3 regions of the Neisseria brasiliensis genome follow, and region 3 is predicted to be linked to each of the others. Evidence: predicted binding sites of a transcription regulator. Region 3 holds the regulator's gene; each other region holds the start of a gene.
The links. Region 3 encodes sigma-54, which starts transcription at its own class of promoters, with help from an activator protein. Its sites were predicted from a motif close to CTGGCACGCTTCATGCTT; they were not measured.

Region 1 (10,170 bases), 190 kb from region 3:
AAGCTGCCCGCATTGATGCTTCAGTGCAATCGCTGCTGCAAAAAGCCGACATCAAACCGGCCAAATAATTCAGCAACGGAGTAAACGATGAAGTATCAAACGGCGGTTGCCGGCATTGTGGCCGCAGCGGTGGCCGGATTGGCAATTGCCAAAGCACCGGAAATCCCTGCCGCACGCATCGACAGCATGGTGAAAGAAGTGTTGCGTCAGGCCGACCAACATCCCAACCAAACATCCAAGCCGGATGGCGCGGCCATCCGCAAGGATGTGGTGCGTCAGTTGCAAACGTTTGAAGTGTTGAAAAACGAGGCTATCAAGGTCGGATTGGATAAAGACCCCGAAGTGCAAAACCAATTCCAAACCATGGAAGCCCAGTTTTACGCCACGCAATACGCGCAATATTTGGAACGCAACACCACTGTTGACGACAACGATTTGTATAAAATCTACGATCAGCAAACGCGCATGATTAAATTGCAGCAAGTGAGCTTCAAGAGCGAGCAAGAAGCCCACGCTGCACTGGAATTGCTGCGTAAAGGCTTGTCGTTTGATGATTTGATGAAGCGTTATCCGAATCCGGAACAAGCGTTCAACGAATTCATCATGCCGCAACAATTGCCGCCGTACATGGCTGAAATTGTTGAGCCGATGAGCCGTGGTGATGTGACGCATCAGCCGGTGAAACTACAAGATCAGTTTTATCTGTTTAAACTCAGCGCAGTCGAGCGCAATCCTGAGGCGCAACCGTTTGAATTGGTGCGCAACCAATTGGCGCAACAGGCTAAGCAGCAAAAAGTACGCCGTCAGATTGACGACTTGCTGAAAGCCAACGGCATCAACCAACAATGATGCATTAAGGCATTGAAAAAGGCCGTCTGAAATTCAGTTTTTCAGACGGCCTTTTTCTATTCAACACTCTTTTTATCTTTTATGATGCGTTTTTCGCACTTATTAAAAGATTATCCCATACTGGCTTTCAGACGGCCCTAAAACTTTACAAAGGAACATCATGCGCGCAGTGATTCAAAAAGTAACCCGTGTCCAAGTCGATATTGTTGAAAACAACCGCCGCGACACCAGCGGCAAAATCGACAACGGCTTCATGATTTTACTGGGCGTGACCCACGACGACACCGAAGCCGATGCCCGCTACATTGCCGATAAAGCCGCCAATCTGCGTATTTTTGAAGACGAAAATGGCAAGCTGAATTTGTCGCTTAAAGATGTCGGCGGCTCGGTTTTATTGGTGTCGCAATTTACTTTATATGCCGATGCCCGCAGCGGCCGCCACCCTTCTTTCTCGCATGCTGCCCCTGCTGCCCAAGCCGATGCTTTGTATCAACTTACTGCAAAATATCTGCGTGAACACGGTTTGACCGTAGAAACCGGCCGCTTTCAAACACACATGCAGGTGACGCTGTGCAATGACGGGCCGGTGACGCTGCTGTTGGATTCGCAAAAGCTGTTTTAATCTGTTGCTCTAATGAATCTATAAAATGAATCGATAAAAAAGGCCGTCTGAAACACGATGTTTCAGACGGCCTGAGACTTTGCATTGATGAATTACACGTTCGGCAACAAGCCTTCTGCTTTCACCCAAGCGATGATATCGGCTTCTACCGCATCCGGCGAACCCGGATTATCGATTTTCACGCCGTATTCGTCGGCTTCAAGCTCTTCCAGAATTTCCAATTGCGAATCCAGCATATCAGCCTTCATGTAGTGCCCTTTACGCGACATCATACGCTCGAGGTTCACTGCTTGCGGTGGGGTTAGGTGGATAAAGGCCACTTTGCCTTCTGCACCGCGCAAAATATCGCGGTATTGTTTTTTCAACGCAGAACAGGTCACAATCGAATACACCGCATCGGCTTGCGCCTGCTCTGTCATCCAATCACGCAGGTTGCCCAGCCACGGATAGCGGTCTTCATCGGTTAACGGAATGCCAGCGCCCATTTTGTCGCGGTTGGCTTGGGTGTGAAATTCGTCGCCTTCGGCATAGGCGCATTCGCCCAAGGTTTTCTGCAGCGACAAGGCTGCTGTGGTTTTACCGCAGCCGCATACGCCCATCATTACAAAATGTACAGTCATGTTGTTCTCCTTAAACAATGGCAAAGGCCAATGCCGACAAGGCAAAACCAATCAGGGCAATCAGGGTTTGGTTGACTGTCCATGTTTTCAGGGTAGTCGGTACGTCCATATTCAACAAGCGACCAACCAGCCAGAAACCAGAATCGTTAAAGTGGCTGCACCCCACCGAACCGGCTGCCGTGGCCAATACCACGCAAGCCAATTGCCAATCGCTGAAACCGGCCGCCATCACCGCAGGCGCCATCAAGGCTGCGGCAGTGGTTAAGGCCACCGTAGCAGAACCTTGCGCGATACGCAATGCCAAAGCCACCAAGAAGCAACCGAGCAACACCGGAATACCCAAATCGGCCATACTGTCGGCCAGCGCTTTACCGATGCCGGAGGCACGCAATACGCCGCCAAACATACCGCCCGCGCCAGTAATCAGAATCACCGAACACACCGGACCCAACGCGCCGTCGATGGTTTTTTCCAAAGCCGTGGCTTTCTCACCGCGTTTGCGACCCAACACATACAAAGCTACTAATACGGAAATCAAAAGGGCAATTGGTGTCGAACCAATCATGCGCAATGCTTGTACCCAAGTTTCATCGACGCTGACCACTTTTTCACTGATTAAAGTAGCCAAACCGGTATTCAAGAAAATCAGCAGCATCGGAATCAGCATAATGCCGATAATGGTTGACGCTTTAGCAGGCTCTTTCGGCGTATCGTTGTCTTGTGCACCGCCACTCAGGAAATCCGGCACCGGCACATTAAATTTACGGCCTAAAATCTGACCCCACAAATAACCACTGAAATACCAAGTAATCACCGCAATCGGCAAACCAATCAGCAGCACATGACCGATGTTGGCGCCATAAAATTCAGAAGCGGCAATCGGCCCCGGATGCGGCGGCAGAAAAACGTGCATCACCGAAAATGCACCAATCGACGCCATCGCATACGGCAACACAGTCGCTTTCATACGGCGTGCGGTGGCAAATACAATCGGCAGCATCACCATCAAGCCGGCATCAAAGAAAATCGGGAAACCGAAAATCAGCGAAGCCACGCCCAAGGCAAATGGGGCGCGTTTCTCGCCGAACATACGGATCAGGGCATCGGCCAATGATTGCGCGCCGCCCGATGTTTCCACCAAACGGCCGAGCATCGCGCCCAAGCCGACCAACAAGGCCACGCCGCCGAGCGTGCCGCCGAAGTTTTTCACCAACACGTCATTGACGATATTGCCCATTGGCAAGCCGGTGGCAATTGCCGTCAGCAAGCTGACCAACACCAGCGTTACCAAAGCATGAATGCGGAATTTCACAATCATGACCAAAATCAGCGCAATCGCCGCTGCCGCAATCCCCAACAGCGTCCCCGCGCTGAGGGTTTGAGTCCAACCGTCCATTTGTCACCTTTCAATTGATAAAATGTAAACAGATAAGAAAATTTTCAGCAAAATTTCACCATAAATTTAGCACAAATCATGCAACCATGCCGAGATCAAAATATTCTGTTTCAATAAGGTTATATTTATTAAAATGAAATTTTTCAACTGAATACTGATTTCATGACGTAAATCAAAAAGAAAAAGGCCGTCTGAAAAACTACATTTTCAGACGGCCTTTTCCTGATATGGCCTGATTTAATCTGCCCTGCGGCTTTTCACTTGCGTTACCGCAAACTCAGTCTGCCGCTTCGGCTGCCGCGTAAAAAACGCAGCATTACTTTGAATGTCCATGCCCTTAGGCAACACAGCCAAAATCTTCCCCGACAAATCTCCCTCCCGCGTCTGCCATGCATCAAGAAACTGCGCTTTACCCATCGAAATATGCCCCAACGACGGGTCGGCCAGCAAAACCGTATCCTTAGATATACCGCGCAACACCGAAAAATGGTCGTCTTTACGGTATTTCAAATACACAATCACCGGAATTTTCAAAGCCGCCAACTGCTCGAACGACAGCGCATAACCCTTCGCCTCAAAACCGAAATCCGGCAGAATCCGCTGCATATCTTCAAACGAAGCCCGTTCGCGCGTTTTGTCCATTTTGTCGAGCACTTCTTCTTCCGTCAGCTTCTGCCCGTAGAAATTATTCAGCAGCGTCGCCACCGAAGCCGCGCCGCAAGAATAATCCAAATCCTGCTTCACAATATTGAAATCACGTTTTGTCTTCCAACTCTGCACCTTGATTTTGCCGTAGGCCAAAGGATTATCGTGCGGCAGCGCGGCATGGGTAATGGACGGCAGCAGGCATAAACAGATTAAAAGACAGTGCTTCATAATATTTTCCTTTGACAAAGGCCGTCTGAAAAATCAAACAATGTTTTCAGACGGCCTTTTCCGAATACAAGCTATTGCAGGGCAGCAGGTAAGTCAGGGTGCAAACCCAACAAAAACCGCAAATGATTAGAACACGCAGGTACGGTTACTCCGCCTTTTGGCGGCCAACCTTACCTACGCGCACCACTACCGTCCCCGCCATCTTGTCGTGCCAGCCCTGCTTGCGCTTGTCGAAAGCAACCCAAAAATAGCCCAAGAATAGCGGAATCATAGCCACAATATAACCGATATAGCGGATAAGCGACTGTCGAAAATCGATGTTTTTCCCTGTCTGCGCACCCACCACTTTCAAGCCCAACAACATCTTACCCGGCGTGGCGGAGAATTTCAGCCAAAAAAACAGCGTACATAAAAAGGGGAAAACATAATTGAAAAACACATCGGCAAAACCGTGTGAATAAAACAGGCTGCCGTCTTGGGGAACATAGGTAAAATACTCCGCCCCGTAAATCAGATACAGCGCAAACAGAATGACGGGCATAAGAATAAGCCAATCAATCAAATTGGCCGCACAGCGCAGCCAAAAACCGGCATAGTTCATCACTTTCCTTTCCTTAATAATTCTTCAAACAGCGTAACCCCGAATCTGAAAATCGGGCGGGGCGGTAGGGATATTGTCATTAAGCGGACGTAGCAACTGTATTTTTAACCCCGTCAGGCAAAAATACAGTTGCTACGCTTGCTATAGTTAACATGACAACCTTAGATTATTCTCTTTTACTACCCCTAATCTTATCTAGAAAATAGATACAAATACTGATAACAAAACTGACCGACATACTAAAAATACCGATACCTTTCCATGCAATCTCATATCCTTTTAATAAGTATACGATAGCCGAAAAACCAACAGCTATACTGTAGACCAATGAAAAACATACGGCATACAGCAAGATAGGTGGAACTTTTATCGTTCGGTTATTTTCAGTAATATATTTGGCTAACTCACTACCAAATATCCCTGATAATAAATAAATAAGAAGGTTATCTTCCTTGACGTCCTTCCCTCCCTGAAGGGAGGGAATTCCTACGGCGATTTGTGAACGGCATTGAGCCATTCACAAATCGCTTCGGTGGGTTTCTGCTGCTGACCGCCTTACTGCACGGTTCACTTCACAGACGCTACGGGCACGTCCTGCCCTGAAACTTCATTTTACTTTTGCGCTGCCAAAATCTCTTGACCGCGCTTTAACACATTGATTGCACCCACAATATCCGCATTGTTTTGATAGCCACATTGCACACATTCAAAGTTTGCCTGTGTTTGACGGTTATCTTTGGCAGTATGTCCGCAAGCTGGGCAACAACGACTGGTATTTTGTGGCGGAACAGCCACCAAATGCCCACCGCGCCACAACAGCTTATAGTCCAACTGACGGCGAAACTCAAACCAAGACTGGTCTAAAATCGCACGGTTTAAGCTTGATTTGGCAGCAACGTTTTTTCCATGCTGCACGGCGTTGCCTTTAGCGGATTTGGACATATTCGCCACCTGCAAATCTTCCACATACACAATCGCGTGGTTTTGGCTGATTGCGCTGCTGATTTGGTGCAGGTAGTTTTTACGGATATTGCTGATTTTGTGGTGCAAACGGCTGATTTTTGCTTTCAGTTTCTGCCAGTTTTTGCTGAATTTGGTTTTGTGTTTGAACTGTTTTTGCAGTTTTGCTAGTTTGCCTTTCAACGTTTTGAATGCGTTGATTGGCTCAAAAAACTGACCATTGGACAATGTTGCAAATTTGGCAACACCCATATCAATCCCAGTTTCGCCACCGTTTGGCTGCGCGATTTCCTGCTCGGTTTCGGTTTGCATAGATACAAACCATTTACCGCATTTTTGCGATACGGTTACGTTTTTCAGGCTGCCTGAAACGTGTCGGCTGTTGCGATAGCGCACCCAACCGATTTTGGGCAAATAGATACGATTATTTTGCTGCTCCAATTTACAGCCTTGCGGAAAGCGGAAACTGTCTTTTTCGCCTTTGCGTTTGAATTTGGGGAAATCTGCGCGTTTGGCAAAGAAGTTTTTGAATGCGCTTTCCAAGTCTTTCAAACTTTGCTGCAAAACTTGGCTGTGGCAGTCTTTTAGCCAGTCTAATTCTCGTTTCCATTCAGGCAGCAAATTTGCGATTTTGGTGTAGCTAAATTTGAACGAATTATCTTGTTGATATTGTTCGTTTTGATACGCCAAAGCACGATTGAATACGAAACGCGAACAACCGCAAAATTGTTTCATTTTGCGGATTTGCTCGCCGTTTGGCATCAGTTCAAATTTGAATGTTTTGAGTATTAACATGATTTCATGGATAATGGAATTTTTAGCAATTTTACACTTGGTCTATGGAAAAAGAAACTGATTTAAGACGTGGTCGGCACGTTGTTTTTAATCTTCATGTACATTTGGTATTTGTCGCAAAATATCGCCGAAAAGTGTTCACAAAAGAAATTTTGGACGATATGCGCGGTATTTTTGAGAGCGTCTGCACCGATTTTGAAGCGCAACTGGTGGAATTTGACGGCGAAGATGACCATGTTCATTTACTTGTGAACTATCCGCCCAAAGTGTCTATTTCAAAACTGGTGAACAGCTTGAAAGGTGTATCTAGCCGCATGATTAGACAGAAAAATTATCCAAGCATCAAACAAAAATTATGGGGCGGTGCGTTGTGGTCGCCGTCTTATTTTGCAGGTAGCTGTGGTGGTGCGCCGATTACGATTATTCGGCAGTATATTGAACAGCAGAAAACGCCTGATTAACTGAATATCAACGGTTTTAGGACTGCTACGCAGTCCGCGCCTTATATCTCCGCCGTGAACGGCGAAGTTTTACGGCGCAGCCTGATAAATTATCTTTTATGCTTGCCCAATGCCGCACTGGAAGATTGATTTAATCCAAACGCATTGGCACGAATGACAGTATTAGGCACTGCATTTCCATTCCTCCATGCTTCCTTAGCAAAAGTTTTGGTTGAAATACCTGCACCGCGCAGCATAGCATTAGTATATCCACCACCCACCATACCTCCTCATACAGCTGCTAGTGTACTACGGGTAGAAGCAGGTTGTCCAGTACGATAGTAGCTTACGCCGTGATTGCCCCATGCACTAATATTACCCCCAATTAATGCATCTAGCACAAAGGGTGCCCAAGCCCCCTCGGTTTCCCTCATCTCCTGCTTCGACAATTCCGCCAACTGCAACGGCTTGTTTTCCTGCACTTCAAACATTTGCTATTTTTTTATCTGTTTCTCTACTTTTTCGGCACACCATAAAAAAACATAACAAATCAGGAATAATGCGGCAGAAAATAAAACCAAATCTCTTATCAACATAGTGAAAAATTCAAAGCCAATATCATTGCCATTTTTTACGGCATTAAATATATCCAAAACGAAGTATCCGCAAAAGAAAAAAACTGCGGCAGCAAAAGATAATGCAAATCTACTTATTTTCTTTTGACTATATTTTGCAGACAGATGGCCTAAAATGGCTGCCAATAAATCAGACATCATTGTATTCCTAATTAAGAGGTGACGAACAATGTCGTCACCTCTTTAAAAAGTTAGATTATCTGCGCCAAACACGATTAGCACCATTATTCGCAATGGCACTATTAGCCCGCCATACATTTGCGCCGGCATTTGTAAGGCTTGGGATAAATTTTGCTCCTCCACTAGCAATAGCTCCTGCAGTACCAAATGAAGCCCCAATTACTGCACCAGTACCTACATTACCAGCAAACTTAGCATTATCCCATTTATAGTTTCCTTTATAGGCTCCCCAAGCATATCCTGCCCCTCCTACAATACCGCCTATGGCACCACCAGCTACCCAAGGAGCCAAAGCCCCCTCCGTTTCCTTCATTTCTTTTTGAGAAAGTTCAGCCAATTGCATAGGCTTATCTTGCTTCACATCAAAAACCTGATGTTCAAACTTCATCGGATTTTCAGTCAATAACGTTTGCACTTTATCATCTGTGTTCAATTTCAATGGCTGCTTATTTGCCTCCTGCGCCATTACAGGTGCAGCCATCACAGACAAAATCATCAAAGCTGAAATCTGCTTTTTCATTTTACAACTCCTTTGTTTACAGCGTTTAAAAAATGCCCCGTCAAAACGTATGCTGCACGCCCAATTTCAACTCAGAGCTGCTTTGTCCCGAAATGTTGAAACGTGCGGAGGCGTTTAACGACGTGGCTTTGGAAAAGCCGTAGCCTGCGCCCAATTGGGCGTAGGTGGATGTGTTTCTGGCGGATTCTTTTTGGCCGTCCAAACGGTCAGGCCGTTTGCCCAGCCATTGGATGCCGCCGGTTAAGCTGATGCGGTCGTTGGCGGCAAAGGCGATGTTGGGGTTAACCAGCCAGTAGTTGCCGGCTTGGTATTTGAGGCCGTCTGAAAGGGTTTTGCTGCCGTTGAAGCGGTAGGCAGCGGTTAAGGAAAACACAACGGGATCGATGGCTTTGTAGGTCGTTGCACCAATAAGCCATGATTTGCCTGATGATGCTTTGCCGCGCGATTTTTCGTAGGCCGTGCCTTCGATAAAGCCGATCAGGGCAGGATTTTTGTCGTCTTTCAAAAAGGTGTGGCTGATACCGAGCGATACGTCGGAAAGCTTGCTGTCTCGGCTTTTGCTGCTTTGGGCGGCCTCGCCGTCAAAGCCACGCTCCTCCTGCCAAATATAGCTGGCATTACCGTAAAGGTCAGTATTGCCGGTCAAGCCATAGCGCAGACCGAGGGTGCCGATGAGCATATCGCTGTTGCGGCCGCTTTCCCGTATTTCAGTGGGTACAGGGATAAACGATGCGCTGCCGGTTTGGATATAAACGGGCGCGGCCAGTTCGGTGTTACGGCTTTCGCTGTTAACATAGCCTACAGACGCTTCCAGCTTCAGCTTGCCTTTATCGGTCAGAATTTCTTCGATACTTAAGGGCAGGTCGGCATAGGCAGCTAAAGGAAATATGCAAAATGGAATAAAGTATATATTTTTCATAATCTTAGCTAAATTTTCTCCAATGAAGTAATTTTACCATCAGTTATTTTTTTTTTTGCAAGTTATTTTTATTCGTTTCTTTATTGATATTTGAAAGCATGAAAAAGGCCGTCTGAAATATCAAATTTTCAGACGGCCTTGATGGGGTTTTCAAATCGTTTTCGGCGGTTGAATCTACCAATTCACACTCACGGCACGGTTACCCAACTGCTTTTCCAATTCCTCAAACAATACGGCACTAGCGGTTACGCCCCATCTAGAAGAAATTTTCAGACGGCCTGAAGCTTGGTCATTACTGTATGACAGGGAAAGCGGGATATGCGGCGTGTCGGGCAGGCGCGCGGCGGCAAGCGTGGCGGCGAGCTTGACGATGTCGTGTTCGGGGCGCAGGTGCAGGCTGAGGCTGCGGGCGTAGTTTTCACGCGCCATTTGCAGGGTCATGACTTGGTTGGCCATGATGCGTAGGCCTTCGCCGCCGCCGTAATCGTCGCGACTGACTTTGGATTCAATAATCAGCACTTGGTCGGCTTTCAAAATCGGCTGGCTGTTTTCCAGCGTCTGGCCGCTGATCATGATTTCGACTTGGCCGCTTTGGTCTTCGAGGGTCACAAAGGCGATTTTGCCGCGTTTGCCCATCATGGTGCGCACCGCGGTGGCAAAACCGGCCACGCGCACGCTGTCTTGCGGTTTCAGACGGCCTAATTTGGTCGGGGCGATTTGGCGCACTTCTTCGGCATACGGCCCGAAGGGGTGGCCG
Region 2 (10,170 bases), 690 kb from region 3:
GTGGGGCACAGAAGGCGGCAGCGGCACATCTACGGCTTCCGTATCCGCTCAGGAAGTCGATCCATTAACCGAATATCAAGTTTATAAGCAATTCGGCTATGAAAGCAAAGCAGCCGAATCTCTTGCCAGCTATCTCAATGGCTTACCTGGTGGCGCACCTGAAAAATTAGTTCATGAATTGGTCGGCTTAAATCTGCGTGTTGGTAATATCGATAAATTAGCCGAAACCTTAGAAAATCACGGTTCTGCTTTGCCTGAAGACAGTTTGGCTGAATATGTGAAGCTGGGTCTGATGGCTGAGCCTACCCATTTGCGTCTGCGCGTTTTGGCAGAGAGCAAACTGGGCTGGAACATGCAGGAAGTGGCTCGTCAAATCGGTGAAAACAACGGTCTGGATGAAAATATCGTCACCAATCCTGTTCTTACCATCGATTCTGCCAATCCACAAGCTGCTAATGGCTTTTCTAAACGTGCGCCAATTGTTTTGGGTAAAAAAGAATTCAGCGATATTACCCCTGAAGAGTTGAGCGCAGTCATCGGCTTTGTGAAACCGGAGCAAAGTGCCAAGATTCTGAAAGATAAAGTGAATTATGAAACGGCGGTAGAGCAGTACAACCGCGCGATTCATCACTCTGCCAAACCTGCAAGCCTGATTATTGATGCCTTGAAACTGGATTATCAAAACGAAGAAGTCGGTCAGTTTGCCAAGCACTTGTGGAAGCTTTATTACTCTTTGGGTCAGTATGGTCGCCAAGTTAAAGAGCGTATGTTGGGCTGGGGCTACAGCTTAGGCTACCATGAGCTTTTCGATGATTTGGAACGCAGCCCGAGCGAGCAGCAAGTGCTCGAAATCGGCTTATCACGTGGTTATTTGCAACCAACTGCCTTGCAAATGAAAGCCAAATACCGCGACTTGGTACAAAAAGATTCTTCTATCATCAGCGCAAATAATTCACCTGCCGACGAGGCATTGAAAGAAGTGGAATCTTTGCTGATGTATGGTCAGCTGGATCAAGCGATTGGTACCTTGGAGCAGGCTGTATTGCAATATCCGCAAGAATCACAGCTTTACGTTATGTTGTTTGATCTTTATGAGCGTGCTGAAGATTGGGCGCGTTTGGAACAATTCTTACGTTTATTGCGCGAACGCGCCGTAAGCTTGCCGGAAGAAGTCGTTTTGGCCATGAGCCGCTTGTTGCAACGTGTCAACCAACATTCTAATAAAATAAAATAACCCAAGAGAGTACCAATAATGGACAATCTGTTACCTAAGATTAAAACCATACGGATCATGCTGCAAGAAGTGGGTGAGCAGCAAGAGGCCGTATTCCGTATGGCTTTTAAAATGCACAATACGACGAATTACGAAATTGTCACGCCTGAATCAGCCGATAAACCGGATTTGATTTTGGTGGATACCGACTCACAACAAGGGATGGAAGCATGGAAGGCAGCAACAGCAGCCTATCCTGAAACACCGGTAGCCATGTTCTCTTCATCAGAACCGACCGTTACCACACCTTATCTGCCGAAACCAATCAAATTTGACACCTTATTCCCTATCTTGCGCAGCTTGGCACAAGGCGGACAGATTTTTACCGTTTCAGACGGCGTAACCTCCAGTCAAGAAGCAGGGCAAATTCAAGCCGATGGTACGCGCAAAGCAACCATTCGCCGTTTCAATCCGCAAAAAGGTTTGCTGGGCGCGTTGAAATTTGCCAGCCAAGGTCATCAAGATATTGCCGTTTTGCATCAAGGCAAACCGGTATTGATCGTGTTCCCCAACATTCAGCGTGTTTTATCAGGCTGCGCCGTAAAACTTCGCCGTTCACGGCGGAGATATAAGGCGCGGACTGCGTAGCAGTCCTAAAACCGTTGATATTCAGTTAATCAGGCGTTTTCTGCTGTTCAATATACTGCCGAATAATCGTAATCGGCGCACCACCACAGCTACCTGCAAAATAAGACGGCGACCACAACGCACCGCCCCATAATTTTTGTTTGATGCTTGGATAATTTTTCTGTCTAATCATGCGGCTAGATACACCTTTCAAGCTGTTCACCAGTTTTGAAATAGACACTTTGGGCGGATAGTTCACAAGTAAATGAACATGGTCATCTTCGCCGTCAAATTCCACCAGTTGCGCTTCAAAATCGGTGCAGACGCTCTCAAAAATACCGCGCATATCGTCCAAAATTTCTTTTGTGAACACTTTTCGGCGATATTTTGCGACAAATACCAAATGTACATGAAGATTAAAAACAACGTGCCGACCACGTCTTAAATCAGTTTCTTTTTCCATAGACCAAGTGTAAAATTGCTAAAAATTCCATTATCCATGAAATCATGTTAATACTCAAAACATTCAAATTTGAACTGATGCCAAACGGCGAGCAAATCCGCAAAATGAAACAATTTTGCGGTTGTTCGCGTTTCGTATTCAATCGTGCTTTGGCGTATCAAAACGAACAATATCAACAAGATAATTCGTTCAAATTTAGCTACACCAAAATCGCAAATTTGCTGCCTGAATGGAAACGAGAATTAGACTGGCTAAAAGACTGCCACAGCCAAGTTTTGCAGCAAAGTTTGAAAGACTTGGAAAGCGCATTCAAAAACTTCTTTGCCAAACGCGCAGATTTCCCCAAATTCAAACGCAAAGGCGAAAAAGACAGTTTCCGCTTTCCGCAAGGCTGTAAATTGGAGCAGCAAAATAATCGTATCTATTTGCCCAAAATCGGTTGGGTGCGCTATCGCAACAGCCGACACGTTTCAGGCAGCCTGAAAAACGTAACCGTATCGCAAAAATGCGGTAAATGGTTTGTATCTATGCAAACCGAAACCGAGCAGGAAATCGCGCAGCCAAACGGTGGCGAAACTGGGATTGATATGGGTGTTGCCAAATTTGCAACATTGTCCAATGGTCAGTTTTTTGAGCCAATCAACGCATTCAAAACGTTGAAAGGCAAACTAGCAAAACTGCAAAAACAGTTCAAACACAAAACCAAATTCAGCAAAAACTGGCAGAAACTGAAAGCAAAAATCAGCCGTTTGCACCACAAAATCAGCAATATCCGTAAAAACTACCTGCACCAAATCAGCAGCGCAATCAGCCAAAACCACGCGATTGTGTATGTGGAAGATTTGCAGGTGGCGAATATGTCCAAATCCGCTAAAGGCAACGCCGTGCAGCATGGAAAAAACGTTGCTGCCAAATCAAGCTTAAACCGTGCGATTTTAGACCAGTCTTGGTTTGAGTTTCGCCGTCAGTTGGACTATAAGCTGTTGTGGCGCGGTGGGCATTTGGTGGCTGTTCCGCCACAAAATACCAGTCGTTGTTGCCCAGCTTGCGGACATACTGCCAAAGATAACCGTCAAACACAGGCAAACTTTGAATGTGTGCAATGTGGCTATCAAAACAATGCGGATATTGTGGGTGCAATCAATGTGTTAAAGCGCGGTCAAGAGATTTTGGCAGCGCAAAAGTAAAATGAAGTTTCAGGGCAGGACGTGCCCGTAGCGTCTGTGAAGTGAACCGTGCAGTAAGGCGGTCAGCAGCAGAAACCCACCGAAGCGATTTGTGAATGGCTCAATGCCGTTCACAAATCGCCGTAGGAATTCCCTCCCTTCAGGGAGGGAAGGACGTCAATGAGCCAAGCCGGTGATAATGCTGTATTGGCTTTAATGGCCAAAGAAAGCGGCAAATTAGGTTTGATTCTGCTGGACGCTAAACGTGCAGCTAAGCACATTTCTGAAATTTTATAATTTAAAACATTGGGTTATCTAAAAGATTAAAATAAACTGTTGACAGATTTTATATGATTAAATATAATCTATTTCTTATTCCCTGATAGCTCAGTCGGTAGAGCGACGGACTGTTAATCCGCAGGTCCCTGGTTCGAGCCCAGGTCGGGGAGCCAAATTTAAAAAGACCACCGTATAGGTGGTCTTTTTTTATGAATAAATTTTGTGTATTGGTGCAGTAGGATATCAGGTATTCATGCATCAGTTGAAAATAAGCAACGAAATAGATAATATGCCGTCTGAAAATAATTTTCCAATTTTGATAAAACAACACTCACTTAAAACACATTATATTCAATGATAACCGACACAACTCCCCCGACATCCCGATTTAAATTTGCGCTTAAAAGTGCAGCTTGGCACTTATTAATCAGCCTTTTTGTCGCAGGTGCTGCAGCGCTATTGGTTTTTAAAATCTGGTATCCGCACCCCTATGCGGAGTTAACCGGAGGTTTGGCGTTATATAAATTAGTTGTGATGGTTGATGTGATATGCGGTCCATTATTAACCTTGGTATTGGCCAGTCCCAAGAAATCCACGAAAGAACGCATAATAGATTTTAGTTTAATTGGTGCGATCCAATTGGCAGCATTATTGTATGGGCTTTACAGCGTGTCTCAAGCGCGTCCGGTAATCGCTGCATTTGAGCAAGACAGAATCATGGTGGTTACCGCTGCTGAAATTGATTATGAGCAACTATCCAATGCGCCGGAAGGTTTGCAGCAATTATCATGGTTTGGCGTAAAGCGCGTGGGTTTGCGTGAACCTGTGAATTTGGAAGAGGCCAATCAAAGTTTATCCATGTCTTTGCAAGGGATTGAGCCAAGCATGAGACCGAATTGGTGGCTTGAGGATAATGAGCAAGAGCGTGCCAAAATTCGCGCCAAAATGAAACCTTTATCGGTATTGGCGCAAGCGCGAGGCTTAAGTGAAGCAGAAATTCTTTCGACTGCTTCAGTAAAATCTAATGAGCAGCTTTATTACTTACCTTTTACCAGTAGTTTTAATAAAGATTGGATTGTTTTGCTTGACCAACATGCAGATTTTGTGGCCTATGCACCTATAGACGGCTTTATCGTTAGCCATTAATTTATGCAAATATATTATTCTATAGTCATATTAAATATTTATTCAATATTTAACTAAATAAATTCTTTACTAAGCCAAAGTTAGCGTAAACGCCTAATTTTGGCTTAATTGTTTTTTGCCTATAAATAAACATATTAAAAACAGTGGTATAAAATTCAATATTTATTGTCATATCGCGTTTATCTCGGATTATGATTATAACCGTCCATCTTAATATTTAATATATTATTAATGTTGGTTGGAAAGTGACAAAAAACGGCACATGCACAAATTGGCAAAGATAAATATGACGAATATCCATGAAAACTGACAAAAAATGTCATATTGAAATTTTTCAACTCAGCTTTAAGCACGGATATTTTAGGCCGTCTGAAATTTAAAAATGTATAATTATTATTTGACGTCCTTCCCTCCCTGAAGGGAGGGAATTCCTACGGCGATTTGTGAACGGCATTGAGCCATTCACAAATCGCTTCGGTGGGTTTCTGCTGCTGACCGCCTTACTGCACGGTTCACTTCACAGACGCTACGGGCACGTCCTGCCCTGAAACTTCATTTTACTTTTGCGCTGCCAAAATCTCTTGACCGCGCTTTAACACATTGATTGCACCCACAATATCCGCATTGTTTTGATAGCCACATTGCACACATTCAAAGTTTGCCTGTGTTTGACGGTTATCTTTGGCAGTATGTCCGCAAGCTGGGCAACAACGACTGGTATTTTGTGGCGGAACAGCCACCAAATGCCCACCGCGCCACAACAGCTTATAGTCCAACTGACGGCGAAACTCAAACCAAGACTGGTCTAAAATCGCACGGTTTAAGCTTGATTTGGCAGCAACGTTTTTTCCATGCTGCACGGCGTTGCCTTTAGCGGATTTGGACATATTCGCCACCTGCAAATCTTCCACATACACAATCGCGTGGTTTTGGCTGATTGCGCTGCTGATTTGGTGCAGGTAGTTTTTACGGATATTGCTGATTTTGTGGTGCAAACGGCTGATTTTTGCTTTCAGTTTCTGCCAGTTTTTGCTGAATTTGGTTTTGTGTTTGAACTGTTTTTGCAGTTTTGCTAGTTTGCCTTTCAACGTTTTGAATGCGTTGATTGGCTCAAAAAACTGACCATTGGACAATGTTGCAAATTTGGCAACACCCATATCAATCCCAGTTTCGCCACCGTTTGGCTGCGCGATTTCCTGCTCGGTTTCGGTTTGCATAGATACAAACCATTTACCGCATTTTTGCGATACGGTTACGTTTTTCAGGCTGCCTGAAACGTGTCGGCTGTTGCGATAGCGCACCCAACCGATTTTGGGCAAATAGATACGATTATTTTGCTGCTCCAATTTACAGCCTTGCGGAAAGCGGAAACTGTCTTTTTCGCCTTTGCGTTTGAATTTGGGGAAATCTGCGCGTTTGGCAAAGAAGTTTTTGAATGCGCTTTCCAAGTCTTTCAAACTTTGCTGCAAAACTTGGCTGTGGCAGTCTTTTAGCCAGTCTAATTCTCGTTTCCATTCAGGCAGCAAATTTGCGATTTTGGTGTAGCTAAATTTGAACGAATTATCTTGTTGATATTGTTCGTTTTGATACGCCAAAGCACGATTGAATACGAAACGCGAACAACCGCAAAATTGTTTCATTTTGCGGATTTGCTCGCCGTTTGGCATCAGTTCAAATTTGAATGTTTTGAGTATTAACATGATTTCATGGATAATGGAATTTTTAGCAATTTTACACTTGGTCTATGGAAAAAGAAACTGATTTAAGACGTGGTCGGCACGTTGTTTTTAATCTTCATGTACATTTGGTATTTGTCGCAAAATATCGCCGAAAAGTGTTCACAAAAGAAATTTTGGACGATATGCGCGGTATTTTTGAGAGCGTCTGCACCGATTTTGAAGCGCAACTGGTGGAATTTGACGGCGAAGATGACCATGTTCATTTACTTGTGAACTATCCGCCCAAAGTGTCTATTTCAAAACTGGTGAACAGCTTGAAAGGTGTATCTAGCCGCATGATTAGACAGAAAAATTATCCAAGCATCAAACAAAAATTATGGGGCGGTGCGTTGTGGTCGCCGTCTTATTTTGCAGGTAGCTGTGGTGGTGCGCCGATTACGATTATTCGGCAGTATATTGAACAGCAGAAAACGCCTGATTAACTGAATATCAACGGTTTTAGGACTGCTACGCAGTCCGCGCCTTATATCTCCGCCGTGAACGGCGAAGTTTTACGGCGCAGCCTGATAAAACAATAACTTTTAATAAAATGTGAGAAATTTTTAAGATTTCTTAAAAATTGGCACGTCTGTTGCTTGATATAAAATGTCCGGCAAAGTTGAAGCGCAACGGATACTGAGTCGGAAGCTGTATATTCCTTCTTCTTTATGGTTTTACTCATACGCAGTAAACGAAAGTGCCAAGCGCATTACGGATTTTTAAAATATAATACACAACCTATTATTCACAAATTTTTAACTGGAGTTAATGAAATGAAAGCAATCCAAAAAGGTTTCACCCTGATCGAGTTGATGATCGTAATCGCAATTATCGGTATTTTGGCCGTAATCGCTCTGCCAGCATACCAAGACTATACTGGTCGTGCCCAAGTTTCTGAAGCTATTGGCTTGATGGAAGGTCAAAAATCTGCAGTAGTAGAATATTATGCTGATAAAGGTAAATGGCCTACTAAAAATGAAGATGCTGGTATTGCAGATGCTACTGCTATTACTGGTAAATATACTGCAAAAGTAACAGTAGAAGGCAAAGATGGTGTTATTACTGCAACTATGAAATCTGCTGGTGTAAATAAAGATGTTAAAGGGAAGACAGTTATCTTAGTGCCTAAGCAAGAAGCTGGTTCATTTTCTTGGACTTGTAAATCAGGTGCTAAAGATGGTTTACCAGCTAAATTCTTGCCATCATCTTGTCGTTAATTATGATGCTAAAAAAGCGGGGATTTTTCTCCGCTTTTTTAATAATTTGATATGATAAATAAGAAAAATAAATATTCTTAGGATTGAATTTAATGAAAATGGGGTTAATTAGGGCGTTGCAGCAAAAAGGCTTTACTCTGCTTGAGCTGATGATTGTGATTGCTATTATCGGTATTTAGCTGTGATTGCTTTACCTGCTTATCAAAATTATGTCGCTCGTGCGCAAGTGGCTGAAGGGATTATGTTGGCAGCAAGTATGAAATCTGAGATTGAAGAAGCTTTTGCAGATAAGGGGAGTTTACCCATTTCTGTTACTGTTTCAGAAAAAGCAGATGCCGGGCATTATGTTAAGGTAGTGCGAGTTGAAGAAAATGGGACGATTGTTGCAAAGATTGGTACAGCTGCTGCTACACCTATTCAAAATACAGAGGTTTATTTAATCCCGAGTTTTGCAAAAAATACAGGAAAAAATGAAAAAGGCAATACTATTTGGGGATGTAGTGGTACTATGGATCCTTATTTCTTGCCAGTATCTTGTAAAGAGTAACCAGATTTAGTTTGGTTAAACCTAAAAGATTTTTTTTGTTTAATGGCTCTTTATTTTTATCCCGTTTTATTTTTTAGAGAAAATATTTTTGCTTTAGTAAAAGGCCGTCTGAATTTTTAGACGGCCTTTTACTATTATTTAATTTCCTAACCAGTCAACTGCTTGGTAATCAGTTTCTTAATCGGTGGAAAATTATTGCTGGCGCGCAACACCAAGCCGCGTAGTATTTTGGCTGGGGCGGTTTCGTTGGTGAAGAGTTTCAACAGCATATTGGTGCCGTGGTAAATCGGGTGGGCGTGCAGCATGTGCTTGCTGTTGTATTTTTCCAGCAGGGTGCTTGAACCGATGTCTTGGCCGCGTTGTTCGGCTTCTAAAATGAGTTTGGCCAAAATATCGGCGCTGGATAAGCCTAAGTTAAAACCGTGCGCGGTGACGGGGTGCATGCCAACGGCAGCATCGCCGATGAGGGCGCTGCGTTTGCCGTAGAAACGTTGGGCAATCATGCCGACCAGCGGATAGTTGTGGAATGTGCTGACTACTTCCATATCGCCCAAGCGGCCTTTTAATTGGGCTTTGACCATCGCGGCCAATTCTTCATTGCTTAAGGCTTTGATGGAGTCGGTTTTGTCGGCATCAACGGTGATAACGGTGTTGGTGATGTGTTCTTCCAGCGGTAGCAGGGCAATGGTACGGCCGTAGTGGAAGCATTCATAGGCGGTGTGGTCGTTGGAAAGGGTATGTTTCATACGGCCGACAAACATGGTGCGGCTGTAATCGTGCATATCAGATGAAATGCCCAATTGGCGGCGGGTTTGTGAGAAGCGGCTGTCGGCGGCCAAAAGCAGGCGTGCGGTCAGGGTGTCGCCGTTTTCAAGGATGACCTGCGCTTCTTGATCGGATACTTTGACGTCTTTGACGTTGGTTTCGGTCAGAATAGTGACGTTGTCGAGTGTGGCGACCACTTCATACGCGGCTTTGCGGATGTTGTGGTTGGAAACCAAGTAGCCTAAGCAGTCTGCCGGTTCGCCGCGTGCTTGGGTGGGCTGTGGGAAGTGCAGTTGGTAATCGGATTGGCCGTTTAATACTTTAGCATCGCGTAATGGGTAGATTTCGTCTGCCGGAATACGCTCCCACATGCCTAAGCGTTGCATGATTTCACGGGAAAGGTGGGTGAGCGCGATTTCTCGGCCGTCGTATGGCGGATTTTGCAACACGGCCAGTGGGCTGCGTTCGATAAGGGTTACTTTTAAACCGCTGCCTGCCAGTTCTGCGGCAAAGCTGAGGCCGGCCGGGCCTGCGCCGACGACAAGAATATCGCTGTGTAAGCTCATGGAGGTATCCTTTATTGTAATGGCTGTGGATTATTTTCAGACGGCCTTAAGTGTACTGTGTTTTGGCAGTTGAGGGGTAATCCAGAATAATTGATAAATTATAGCAAAATTGCTTATAGAATAAAGCAAAGATTCATTCGGTATGCAAGTTTTTACGTGGGCTTTAATGTATATCAAGTGTGGATTATCAAGGTAGGGGCAGGAATACTTGCTGAGTAAGAAAGCTGGAGACCTTTGCAAAATCCCTATCTTTGGCACATTTCTTCGTTGTGCGCTGCTCGAAAGCTTGCCTATCTTTGTGATATGTCTTCGCTTTCTTCGCTGCTACAACTTTGAACTGTACTCAAATCTAGGGTTTTTCAAAGGTCTCAGAGGGTTAATATAAATTAACGCGGCGGAAGTAGGAAATTAAAGATAAGAAAAAACCGCTTCTGAGTAAGAAGCGGTTTTATTTGAGTGGATT
Region 3 (10,170 bases):
TCTTGACCGGCGCCGGTATGACTGCAGAACAAGGCATCAGCGTCGGCATTTGGATGAATATCGGCTCGATGTTCGGCGCGGTGTTAATCGGCTTCTTGGGCACACGTTTCAATATTAAAACTGTACATGCCGTGTTCCTGCTGCTCACCGCGCTGCTGACGCTTACCTTTGCCCAAAGCTTGTCGCAGCTCTCTTTGGCCATGGCTTTGGCGTTTTTTCTCGGCAGCTTTGCCAACGGCTCGGTGGCCGGTTTGTACGCTGTGGCACCGACACTTTACGAATCCGCCAACCGCGCCCGCGGCGTCGGTACCGCCATTACGCTCGGCCGCGTCGGCAGCATTGTATCGCCGATGATTATCGGTTTCCTGCTCGATGCCGGTTGGCAGCCGGTGGGCTTGTTCTACCTGAATGCGGTGGTGTTTGCCTTGGCGATTTTGGCAGTATTAAAACTGAGAAAACTCAAGCCGGTTTGATATAATCGCGTATCGTTCAGGCCGTCTGAAACAGCAGACGAAACCGTTTTATCACCGTTTCGTTTCGGCCTTTCAGACGGCCTATTTAATGGATACTCATCATGAAGAAAAAAATCTATTTATTGTGCGGTTTATTGTGTGATGCCACGGTTTGGCAACACCAAGCCGCCGCCCTTGCGCCCTATTTTGATGTGGAAACGTTCAGCTTTCAGGGTTTTGACAGTTTGACGGCGATGGCAGAACACGTTTTGGCGCAAGGTTCGGATTCTTTTATTCTGGCCGGGCATTCCATGGGTGCACGCGTGGCCTTGGAAATCTGTCGCTTGGCACCGCAGCGCGTGGAGAAGCTGATTTTGCTCGACACCGGTATTCACCCGCTTAAAGCGGGCGAAACTGAAAAGCGCGCTGCCTTGGTTCGAGCTGCCGAAGAAAGCGGTATGCTGCACTTAATCGAGCATTGGCTGCTGCCGATGCTGGCCGAACATCACCGCACGCAGCCGGAAATGGTGCAGCCACTGGCAGAGATGGTGTTGCGCTTTACGCCTGAAGATCTTGCCAAGCAGATCCACGCGCTGGTTCACCGCCCTGATGCGGCTGCGGTGTTGCGCGGGATTCGCTGCCCGTTGCTCTTGGGCGTTGGCGAATTGGATGCGTGGAGTCCGGTCGCGCAACACACCGCCATGCAGGAAATCGCACCGCATGCCGAATTGGTCGTGTTCCCACAAGCCGGTCATATGGCGCCTTTTGAAACGCCGCAAACCGTCAGCGAAAGTTTGCTGCAATGGCTGCTACCGGATAGTCAGGCCGTCTGAAATAAGGAAATACTATGGAACACAACCATCAGGTTTTGGTGCGCTTGCGTGAAATGATTGCCGATGGCGAACTCAAACCGGGCGAGCGCATCACCGAGATTCCAACCGCGGAAAAGCTTGGCGTGTCGCGCTTGCCGGTGCGCATGGCTTTGCAGATTTTGGAGCAGGAAGGCTTGGTCGAACGCCTGCCCAAACGCGGCTATACCGCCCGCAAAATCACTTCGGCGGATTTTCTCAACGCGCTGGAAGTGCGTGGCGCATTGGAAGGTTTGGCGGCGCGTCAGGCGGCGGAATTGGGTATGCCGTCTGAAAGCATTGCCCTGCTCGAGCAAGGTTTGGCCGAATTGGATATGGTGTTCGAGCGCGACGTATTCGGCATTGAAGAAGTGGAAATTTATCAAAAATTCAATGTCTTGTTTCACGATGCGGTGATTGATGCTTCGCAAAATCCGGTGATTCGCATGGCCTTGGCGAAAATCGAAAGCCTGCCGTTTTCATCGATTCAATCGCTGGTCATCGACCGACGCGAAATGCCACGCGAGAAAAAACGCCTGCTCTATGCCCACTTGCAGCACCATGCCATTTTGCGCGCACTTTGCAGCCGCCAAAGCACACGGGCAGAAGCCTTGATGCGCGAACACGCGCAATCGCCGGTGTTGTTTACCGATTTGCTCAACCGTTTTGAAAACCGCCCCGAATCGCTGCATATTGTGCAGGAAAGCGATTAACAATAAGGCCGTCTGAAAATGATTCTTTCAGACGGCCTTATGTATTCCAATCAAACTTTAAGCCAACGGTGCCAACAGTTTCTCAAAAGCTTCTTCAAACTGTTTCAAGCCGTCTTCCTGCAAACGGGTAGCCAAGGCTTCCAAATCGACGCCGAGTTTTTCCGCTTCGGCCAGTTGTGCCAAGGCTTCGTCGGTGTTGTCGGTCAGCGTGGCTTTAGCCGTGCCGTGATCAACAAAGGCTTTCAGCGTGGCATCCGGCACAGTATTCACTGTGTGCGCGCCAATCAGGCTGTCAACGTATAAGGTATCCGGATGGTCTGGATTTTTCACGCCGGTTGATGCCCACAATAATTGCACGCGGTTGGCACCTTTGGCGGCCAATTCGGTAAATTCGGCGCTGCTGAAGAATTGTTCCCAATCTTGGTAAGCGGCTTTGGCCAAGGCGATGGCGATCTTGCCTTTTAAATGTTCCGGCAAGGTTGCGTCCAAAGCGGCATCCACGCGCGAAATAAAGAAGCTGGCCACCACTTGAATGTGGTCAACCGGCAAACCGGCTGCCACGCGTTTGGCGATGCCGCGCTGGTAAGCAGCGTAAGCTTTCAGGGTTTGCGCACGCGAAAACAGCAAGGTCAGGTTAATAGACAGGCCGTCTGAAACCAATTGCTCCAACGCTTCGACACCGGCATCGGTGGTCGGCACTTTAATCATCACGTTTTTGCGGCCGATGGCATCGTGTAAGCGTTTGGCTTCGGCCACGGTGCCGGCAGCGTCTTTTGCCAATTCCGGCGCCACTTCCAAGCTGACGAAACCGGTTTTGCCGCCGGTAGATTCGTGTTCGGCCAGCAACACATCACAAGCCGCCTGCACATCGGCAATCGCTAAGGTTTCATAACGCTCTTTCGGGCTCAAATCCTGCGCTTTCAAAGCGGCCACTTCATCGGCATACAATTCGTCACCGGCAAAGGCTTTTTGGAAAATCGCCGGATTGGAAGTCACGCCGCACACGCCTTGCTTGGCCATTTCGGCCAATTCGCCGCTTTGCACCAGCGAGCGGGATAAGTTGTCCAACCAGATTTGTTGGCCTAATGCTTTAACGTCCGATAAAATAGTCATCTCTGAATCCTTTTTGTTGAGCGGGTTTATATTTATAGCAAAACCGATGGATTTTCACTATACCTTGATTTCCAGCCTTTGAACAGTATCACCCTTTGACGGACACAATGATGACAACGACCGAATCTTACTTACCTTGGGCGCGCGATGTGTTGCATATCGAAGCGGAAGCCTTGCACGAAATCGCCGATGAATTGGACGAACATTTTGTTCAGGCTGCTGAAGCCTTGCTGCATTGCCAAGGCCGCGTGGTAATTATGGGCATGGGCAAATCGGGGCACATCGCCCGCAAAATGGCCGCTACCATGGCATCCACCGGCACCCCCGCTTTTTTCGTGCATCCGGCCGAAGCAGCACACGGCGATTTGGGCATGATTGTCGATGGCGACGTGGTGATGGCGGTGTCAAATTCTGGTGAAAGCGATGAAATTGCGGCAATTATTCCGGCCTTGAAACGTAAAAACGTGACCTTAATCTGCATTACCGCCCGCCCGACTTCAACCATGGCGCGTCATGCCGACATCCATATCATGGCTTCGGTCTCCAAAGAAGCCTGCCCGCTCGGTTTGGCACCGACTTCCAGCACCACCGCCGTGATGGCACTGGGCGATGCCTTGGCGATCGTGTTGCTGAAAGCGCGCGCGTTCACACCTGATGATTTTGCGCTCAGCCACCCTGCCGGCAGCTTGGGCAAACGTCTGCTGCTGCGCGTGGCCGACATCATGCACGGCGGCGACGAACTGCCTGCGGTGGTGAGCGGCACCTTGCTAAAAGACGCGATTGTGCGCATGAGCGAAAAAGGCTTGGGCATGTTGGCCGTGACCGATGATGAAGGCCGTCTGAAAGGCGTGTTCACCGATGGCGATTTGCGCCGCCTGTTCCAACAGCGCGATGATTTCAAAGGATTAACCGTCAACGACATCATGCACGCCAAACCGAAAACCATTGCCGCCGACAAGCTCGCCACCGAAGCCTTGAAACATATGCAGGCCAATCATGTGAACGGTCTTTTAGTGACCGATTCAGACGGCCTGTTAATCGGCGCGCTCAATATGCACGATTTGCTGATGGCGCGTATTGTGTAAGGCTGCAAAACTTTACCAACCGTTTATTCTACCCAAAACGTTTCAGACGGCCTTTATGCTAGAATAGGCCGTCTGAACAAGGAATCCGCCATGCAGAGCTTATCCCCCGAATTGCAACAGCGCGCCGCCGCGATTAAATTGTTGATTTTAGACGTGGACGGCGTATTAACCGACGGCCATATCTACATCCGCGACACCGGCGAGGAAATCAAATCTTTCCACACGCTCGACGGCCACGGCATCAAAATGCTGGCAGCCAGCGGCGTTCAGACGGCCATTATTACCGGCCGCGATGCGCCATCGGTCGGCATTCGCGTGCAGCAATTGGGCATTGCCTATTATTTCAAAGGCATCCACGATAAGCGTGCGGCCTATGCCCAATTGCGCGAGCAAGCGGGCATGGCGGAACACGAATGCGCGTTTGTCGGCGATGATGTGGTCGATTTGCCGGTGATGGTGCGCTGTGGTTTGCCGGTGGCTGTGCCTGAAGCGCACTGGTTCACGCGCGAACACGCGGCCTACATCACCCAACGCCCTGCCGGTAAAGGCGCAGTGCGCGAAGTGTGCGATTTGATTATGCAGGCACAAGGCACCTTGCAGCCTGCTTTGGACGAGTATATTAAATGAAAATAAGATGGCAATACGGCTTGGCCTTTCCTTTGATTCTGGCCGTCGCACTCGGCGGCCTGTCGGCTTGGCTCGGCCGCATCAGCGAGATTCAAACGGAAGAAGTGCAACTCAATCCCGATGAGCCGCAATATTGGATGGGCGGCATGGAAGGCAAGCGTTTTGACGAGCAAGGTAATTTGCAAGAACATTTCACCGCTACTGAAGCGTTCCAATTGCCCAACAGTAAAGACGTGCACTTCCGATCACCTAAATTAGATGTACACCAGCAAGGCAAGCTAGCGTATCAAGTGGAAGGCAAAGAAGGCCTGTATAACACCGATACGCGCGTCGCCGTGTTCCAAAAAGAAGTATTGCTGACCAAGCCGGCCGATGGCACCCACCCTGCCGGCACGGTCAAAACCGAATTTATTCATGTCGACACCCAAGCCCAGTTTGCCCAAACCGAGCATCCGGTTGAATTTGCCTACGGTCAATCCCACGGCTCCTCAGTCGGCATGACTTATGACCACACCAAGGGTTTACTCAATTTCCCATCAAAAGTGAAAGCCACGATTTATGATGCCAAAAATCTTTAAAGCCGCCGCATTGTCTGCTCTGATGATCAGTGCGCCTGCTTTCGCGTTGCAAAGCGACAGCCGCCAACCGATTCAAATCGAAGCCGACCAAGGCTCGCTCGACCAAGCCAACCAAACCACCACTTTCAGCGGCAACGTCATCATCAAACAAGGCACGCTGAACATCAATGCCGCCAACGTGACCGTGTCGCGCAACGACAAAGGCGACCAGCTGATGAAAGCCAACGGCTCGCCCGTACGCTTCAGCCAGCAGCTTGACGGCAATAAAGGTACAGTCAACGGCCAAGGCAACCAAGTCGAATACGCTTCGGCCACCGGCTTAGTGAAACTCACCGGCAATGCCAAAGTGCAGCGCGGCGGCGATGTCGCCCAAGGCGCGGTGATTACCTACAACATGCGCACCGAAGTCTATACCATTCACGGCGGCTCGAAACAAGCCGGCGTAAAATCACCAGCCAAATCCGGTCGCGTGAGCGTGGTGATTCAACCGACTTCAACCAAATAATAAGCTGAGGCCGTCTGAATGATTGGTTGAACCAAGCTTTCAGACGGCTTATCCTACCTTGATTCCGTTTAAAGAACAGATTATGACTGCACAAGCCAGCCGCCTTGTCGCCCAGGGCCTGCAAAAAAGTTTCAAAAAACGCCAAGTCGTGAAAGATTTCTCGCTTGAAATCGAAAGCGGCGAAGTGGTCGGCCTGCTCGGCCCCAACGGCGCGGGCAAAACCACCAGCTTCTACATGATTGTCGGCCTGATTGCCGCCGATGGCGGCAGCGTCACGCTCGACGGCCAAGAATTGCGCCACCTACCGATTCACGAACGCGCACGCTTGGGCGTGGGCTATCTGCCGCAAGAAGCGTCGATTTTCCGCAAAATGACGGTCGAGCAAAACATCCGAGCCATCTTAGAAATCAGCATGAAAGACAAAAGCGGCATCGATGGCGAAATCGACAAATTATTGGCCGATTTGAACATCGAGCGCCTGCGCCACAACCCTGCACCGTCTTTATCGGGCGGTGAGCGCCGCCGCGTGGAAATCGCCCGTGTTTTGGCAATGAAACCGCGTTTTATTCTGCTGGACGAACCTTTCGCCGGTGTGGATCCCTTGGCCGTTATCGATATTCAAAAAATCATCGCCTTTCTCAAATCACGCGGCATCGGTGTGTTGATTACCGACCACAACGTGCGCGAAACCTTGAGCATTTGTGACCGCGCCTACATCATCAGCGAAGGCACGGTATTGGCCTCGGGCAAGCCGGACGACTTGGTCAACGACGAAAAAGTGCGTGCGGTTTACTTGGGCGAAAACTTCAAATACTGATGTCTTTAAAACGCCCCTTGTTTGATAAATATTAAAAGAGGCCGTCTGAAAAATAGTAACCACGCTCATTTTGTGGTAACTTATTTCAGACGGCCTTTTCTGTTCCACCGCGCACACACGGTGGATAAAGCCTGACTGCCAAAACAATAAAACAAAACGTAACTTACTTATCCTATGAATCCCAATTTCGGCTTAAAACTCAAGCAAACCCAGCAGCTCAATCAAAGGCTGCAACAAGCCTTGCGCGTGTTGCAGATGTCGAATCAAGACATTGAGCGCGAAATAGAAGACTGGCTGCAGGAAAATCCCTTGCTCGAACGCCCCGAATCCGATGAATTTAGCGAAGCCGAGTTCAACAACAGCCTTTCCGCAGCCCTACCGCGCAGCAACCAAATCGGCGGCGACGATGCCGAAGATGCTTGGCTCAATGTTGCCGAAGAAGAAGATTTCAACGCTTATCTGCACGCGCAAGTATGCGAACACCCACTTTCCAAAACCGAAGCCGCGCATGTCCACATTCTGATTGATTTTCTCGACGAACAAGGCTACTTCACCGACAGCCTGTCGGAAGTGATCGACCACACCCCGCTGGAATGGATGCTGGATGAAGACGATTTGCAAAACGCGCTCGACATCCTGCAAACTTTCGATCCACCCGGCGTGGCCGCCACCGACATTACCGAATCCCTGCTGTTGCAACTCATGCGCCTGCCTGCCTCGCCCGAGCGCCAACTAGCCGGCCACCTGATACAAAGCTCATTTGACGAACTGGGCAAAAACCGTCAGCAAAATATCCAGCGTTTCCAAAAAATGTATCCCGAATCCACGCCGCGAACCATTCAGACGGCCTTGGATTTGATTGCTTCACTCAACCCTTATCCGGCTTACGGTTTTGCCTCTGCCGAACCGACTGCCTACATCCAGCCCGATGTGTGGGTTAAAGAAACGGCAGACGGCTGGAAAATCAGCCTCAACGAAGCCGCTTGGCCAAAAATTCAAATCAACCGCGAATATACTGAGCTACTACAAGAAATCGAAAGTGCCTCACCTGAATGGAAAGAAAAGCTGAACGAAGCACGCCAAAAAATCGACAGCTTGGAATTGCGCAAAAGCACGGTTATCCGCTTGGCAGAATACATCGTTGAGCGACAAGAAGATTTTTTCATCTTCGGCGAAATCGGCCTCGTGCCCATGCTGCTCAAAGATGCCGCCACCGAATTGGAGCTGGCCGAATCCACCATTTCAAGAGCCGCCAACCAAAAATATTTAGCTTGCCCACGCGGTTTATTTGCGTTACGCTATTTCTTCACACAGGCAGTCAGCACCGACAGCAACAATGAAGGCGTGAGCCAAGGCGCGGTAAAAGCCATGCTCAAACAATTGATCGACAGCGAAAACGCGCACAAGCCGCATTCCGATGAAGCCTTGGTGCAGCTCTTAAAACAACAAGGCGTTGAACTCGCCCGCCGCACCGTCGCCAAATACAGGGAGTCGCTCGATATTCCACCTGCGCACAAGCGCAAGCTTATCGGCTGAACACAAGATTTTCATGTCCGTCACGTTGGCGGATTTACTCACCGAAGGAGTTGTATTATGAACCTGAAAATTACCGGTCTGAATTTTGATGTTACCGAAGCGATTAAAAACTATGTGTCTGAAAAATTGGAACGCATCAACCGCCATGCCGCCAATGTGATTTCTGTGGCCATTACCCTCTCGGTTGAAAAAGTGAATCAAAAAGCCGAAGCCGATTTGCACTTGGCCGGCAAAGATTTGCACGTTGAAGCGGTAGAACAAGACATGTATGCCGCGATTGATGTGCTGATGGATAAATTGGATCGCGCAGTATTGAAGCATAAAGAGAAAAGCAACGATGCCCGCGCCCCACGCCCTGCCGATGTGGTTGGCGACGAACAAGAATAAACCCTGATAAAAAATGCCGTCTGAAACTGTTCAGACGGCATTTTTGATGATTGGATACATTCTTTCATTCCCCCAATGCAAATAAAAAAACCATTCAACAGAATGGTTTTTTTATCATTTTATCTTAGCGTTTGCGGCCGAAAATCAGCGACAATACCGCCAAAATCAAGAAACCGACAAATAAGATTTTTGCAATGCCCGCGGCACTACCAGCAATACCACCGAAGCCCAATACCGCAGCAATAATCGAAATCACGAAAAATACGATTGCATAATGTAACATAGGAGTCTCCTCTGCTTTGTTTATATTGAATTAGTGTCGCATTCCGATTCGGGTCAACTGAATGCATGGCTCTACAATAGCACAATCGTTTTCGATAATCCAACCACCAAAGCCTATATTTCATAGCTTTACAAAGCATATTACACAAGACTACATTTCAATTCATTAATGTAATATTGAGAAAATAAGCCCAAATGTCATCTTAACTTTTCTTACCATCCGACTTCTTGCCGCATAAATATAGGTTAAAAGCCGTCTGAAAGAATCTCGATGCCCAGCACAAATAAATCTGCTCTGTTAAAATACGCGATAGCCATTACAGGCCGATGAAGCGCTTGAATTTAGCGTAATCAGCCCAATTGTAACCCCCACCACATTCCATTCATACCGAGAGATTTATGAATATCCAAGAGATTCAGACTGCCCTGCAAGCAGTTGCCATTCCACACACACAACGCACGCTTGGCAGTGAAAATGCCATCAAAAGCGTCAACCATGATTCAGACGGCCTGCACATTACCTTGCAATTCGGCTATCCCGTTTTGCACATCGGCAATGAATTGGCCAACCGCATTCAGGAAGCCATCATCGGCTTCACCGGCGATACCGGCATTCATTTGAGCATCGACACCCTGGTCGGCACACACAAAGTGCAACCGGGTGTGGCCACCATCAAGGGCGTAAAAAACATCATCGCTGTCGGCTCCGGCAAAGGCGGCGTGGGCAAATCCACCACCACCGCCAACTTGGCCACCGCCATGGCACGTATGGGCGCGCGTGTTGGTGTGTTAGATGCCGATTTATACGGCCCGAGCCAACCAACCATGCTGGGCGTATCGGCCGGCAAACCAGATACCAAAAACGAAAAACTGGTGCCGATTACCACCGAAAGCGGCATTCAAGTGATGTCGATCGGTTTTCTGATGGACACCGACCAAGCCGTGATTTGGCGCGGCCCATTGTTAAGCCAAGCCTTGCAGCAATTATTGTTCCAAAGCAAATGGGACGATGTGGATTACCTGTTTATCGACTTGCCACCGGGCACCGGCGACATTCAATTAACCCTGTCGCAAAAAATTCCGGTAACCGGCGCTGTGGTTGTGACCACGCCGCAAGATATCGCCCTGATTGACGCGCGCAAAGCAGTGGATATGTTCAAGAAAGTAAACATCCCTATCTTTGGCGTATTGGAAAACATGTCGGTACACATCTGCTCCAACTGCGGC

Region 1: the regulator sigma-54 is predicted to act here: its motif matches at 3,555-3,572, upstream of GJV52_RS03190 (GntP family permease).
Region 2: the regulator sigma-54 is predicted to act here: its motif matches at 7,193-7,210, upstream of GJV52_RS07695 (pilin).

The regions. Positions count from the first base shown of each region.
Region 1 covers NZ_CP046027.1:628,687-638,856, forward strand. The annotation lists gene GJV52_RS03170 (peptidylprolyl isomerase) at 1-68, shown strand, start outside; gene GJV52_RS03175 (peptidyl-prolyl cis-trans isomerase) at 88-849, shown strand; gene dtd (D-aminoacyl-tRNA deacylase) at 1,010-1,471, shown strand; gene GJV52_RS03185 (gluconokinase, GntK/IdnK-type) at 1,564-2,091, opposite strand; gene GJV52_RS03190 (GntP family permease) at 2,102-3,487, opposite strand; gene GJV52_RS03195 (C39 family peptidase) at 3,725-4,363, opposite strand; gene GJV52_RS03200 (RDD family protein) at 4,509-4,964, opposite strand; gene GJV52_RS03205 (hypothetical protein) at 5,131-5,481, opposite strand; gene GJV52_RS03210 (RNA-guided endonuclease InsQ/TnpB family protein) at 5,577-6,719, opposite strand; gene tnpA (IS200/IS605 family transposase) at 6,764-7,180, shown strand; gene GJV52_RS03220 (hypothetical protein) at 7,270-7,443, opposite strand; gene GJV52_RS03225 (hypothetical protein) at 7,654-7,932, opposite strand; gene GJV52_RS03230 (hypothetical protein) at 7,991-8,494, opposite strand; gene GJV52_RS03235 (transporter family protein) at 8,535-9,413, opposite strand; gene dnaE (DNA polymerase III subunit alpha) at 9,588-10,170, opposite strand, start outside.
Region 2 covers NZ_CP046027.1:1,500,380-1,510,549, forward strand. The annotation lists gene GJV52_RS07655 (23S rRNA methyltransferase) at 1-1,234, shown strand, start outside; partial or broken gene GJV52_RS07660 (response regulator) at 1,253-1,801, shown strand; gene tnpA (IS200/IS605 family transposase) at 1,887-2,303, opposite strand; gene GJV52_RS07670 (RNA-guided endonuclease InsQ/TnpB family protein) at 2,348-3,490, shown strand; partial or broken gene GJV52_RS13570 (roadblock/LC7 domain-containing protein) at 3,647-3,766, shown strand; tRNA gene GJV52_RS07675 (tRNA-Asn) at 3,846-3,921, shown strand; gene GJV52_RS07680 (fimb protein) at 4,103-4,894, shown strand; gene GJV52_RS07685 (RNA-guided endonuclease InsQ/TnpB family protein) at 5,452-6,594, opposite strand; gene tnpA (IS200/IS605 family transposase) at 6,639-7,055, shown strand; gene GJV52_RS07695 (pilin) at 7,386-7,829, shown strand; partial or broken gene GJV52_RS13260 (pilin) at 7,928-8,376, shown strand; gene ubiM (5-demethoxyubiquinol-8 5-hydroxylase UbiM) at 8,523-9,707, opposite strand; gene rpmA (50S ribosomal protein L27) at 10,169-10,170, opposite strand, start outside.
Region 3 covers NZ_CP046027.1:814,689-824,858, forward strand. The annotation lists gene GJV52_RS04085 (MFS transporter) at 1-473, shown strand, start outside; gene GJV52_RS04090 (alpha/beta fold hydrolase) at 575-1,285, shown strand; gene GJV52_RS04095 (GntR family transcriptional regulator) at 1,300-2,013, shown strand; gene tal (transaldolase) at 2,071-3,126, opposite strand; gene GJV52_RS04105 (KpsF/GutQ family sugar-phosphate isomerase) at 3,237-4,211, shown strand; gene GJV52_RS04110 (KdsC family phosphatase) at 4,302-4,838, shown strand; gene lptC (LPS export ABC transporter periplasmic protein LptC) at 4,835-5,416, shown strand; gene lptA (lipopolysaccharide transport periplasmic protein LptA) at 5,397-5,921, shown strand; gene lptB (LPS export ABC transporter ATP-binding protein) at 6,004-6,738, shown strand; gene rpoN (RNA polymerase factor sigma-54) at 6,913-8,274, shown strand; gene hpf (ribosome hibernation-promoting factor, HPF/YfiA family) at 8,332-8,661, shown strand; gene GJV52_RS04140 (DUF1328 domain-containing protein) at 8,786-8,944, opposite strand; gene apbC (iron-sulfur cluster carrier protein ApbC) at 9,343-10,170, shown strand, end outside.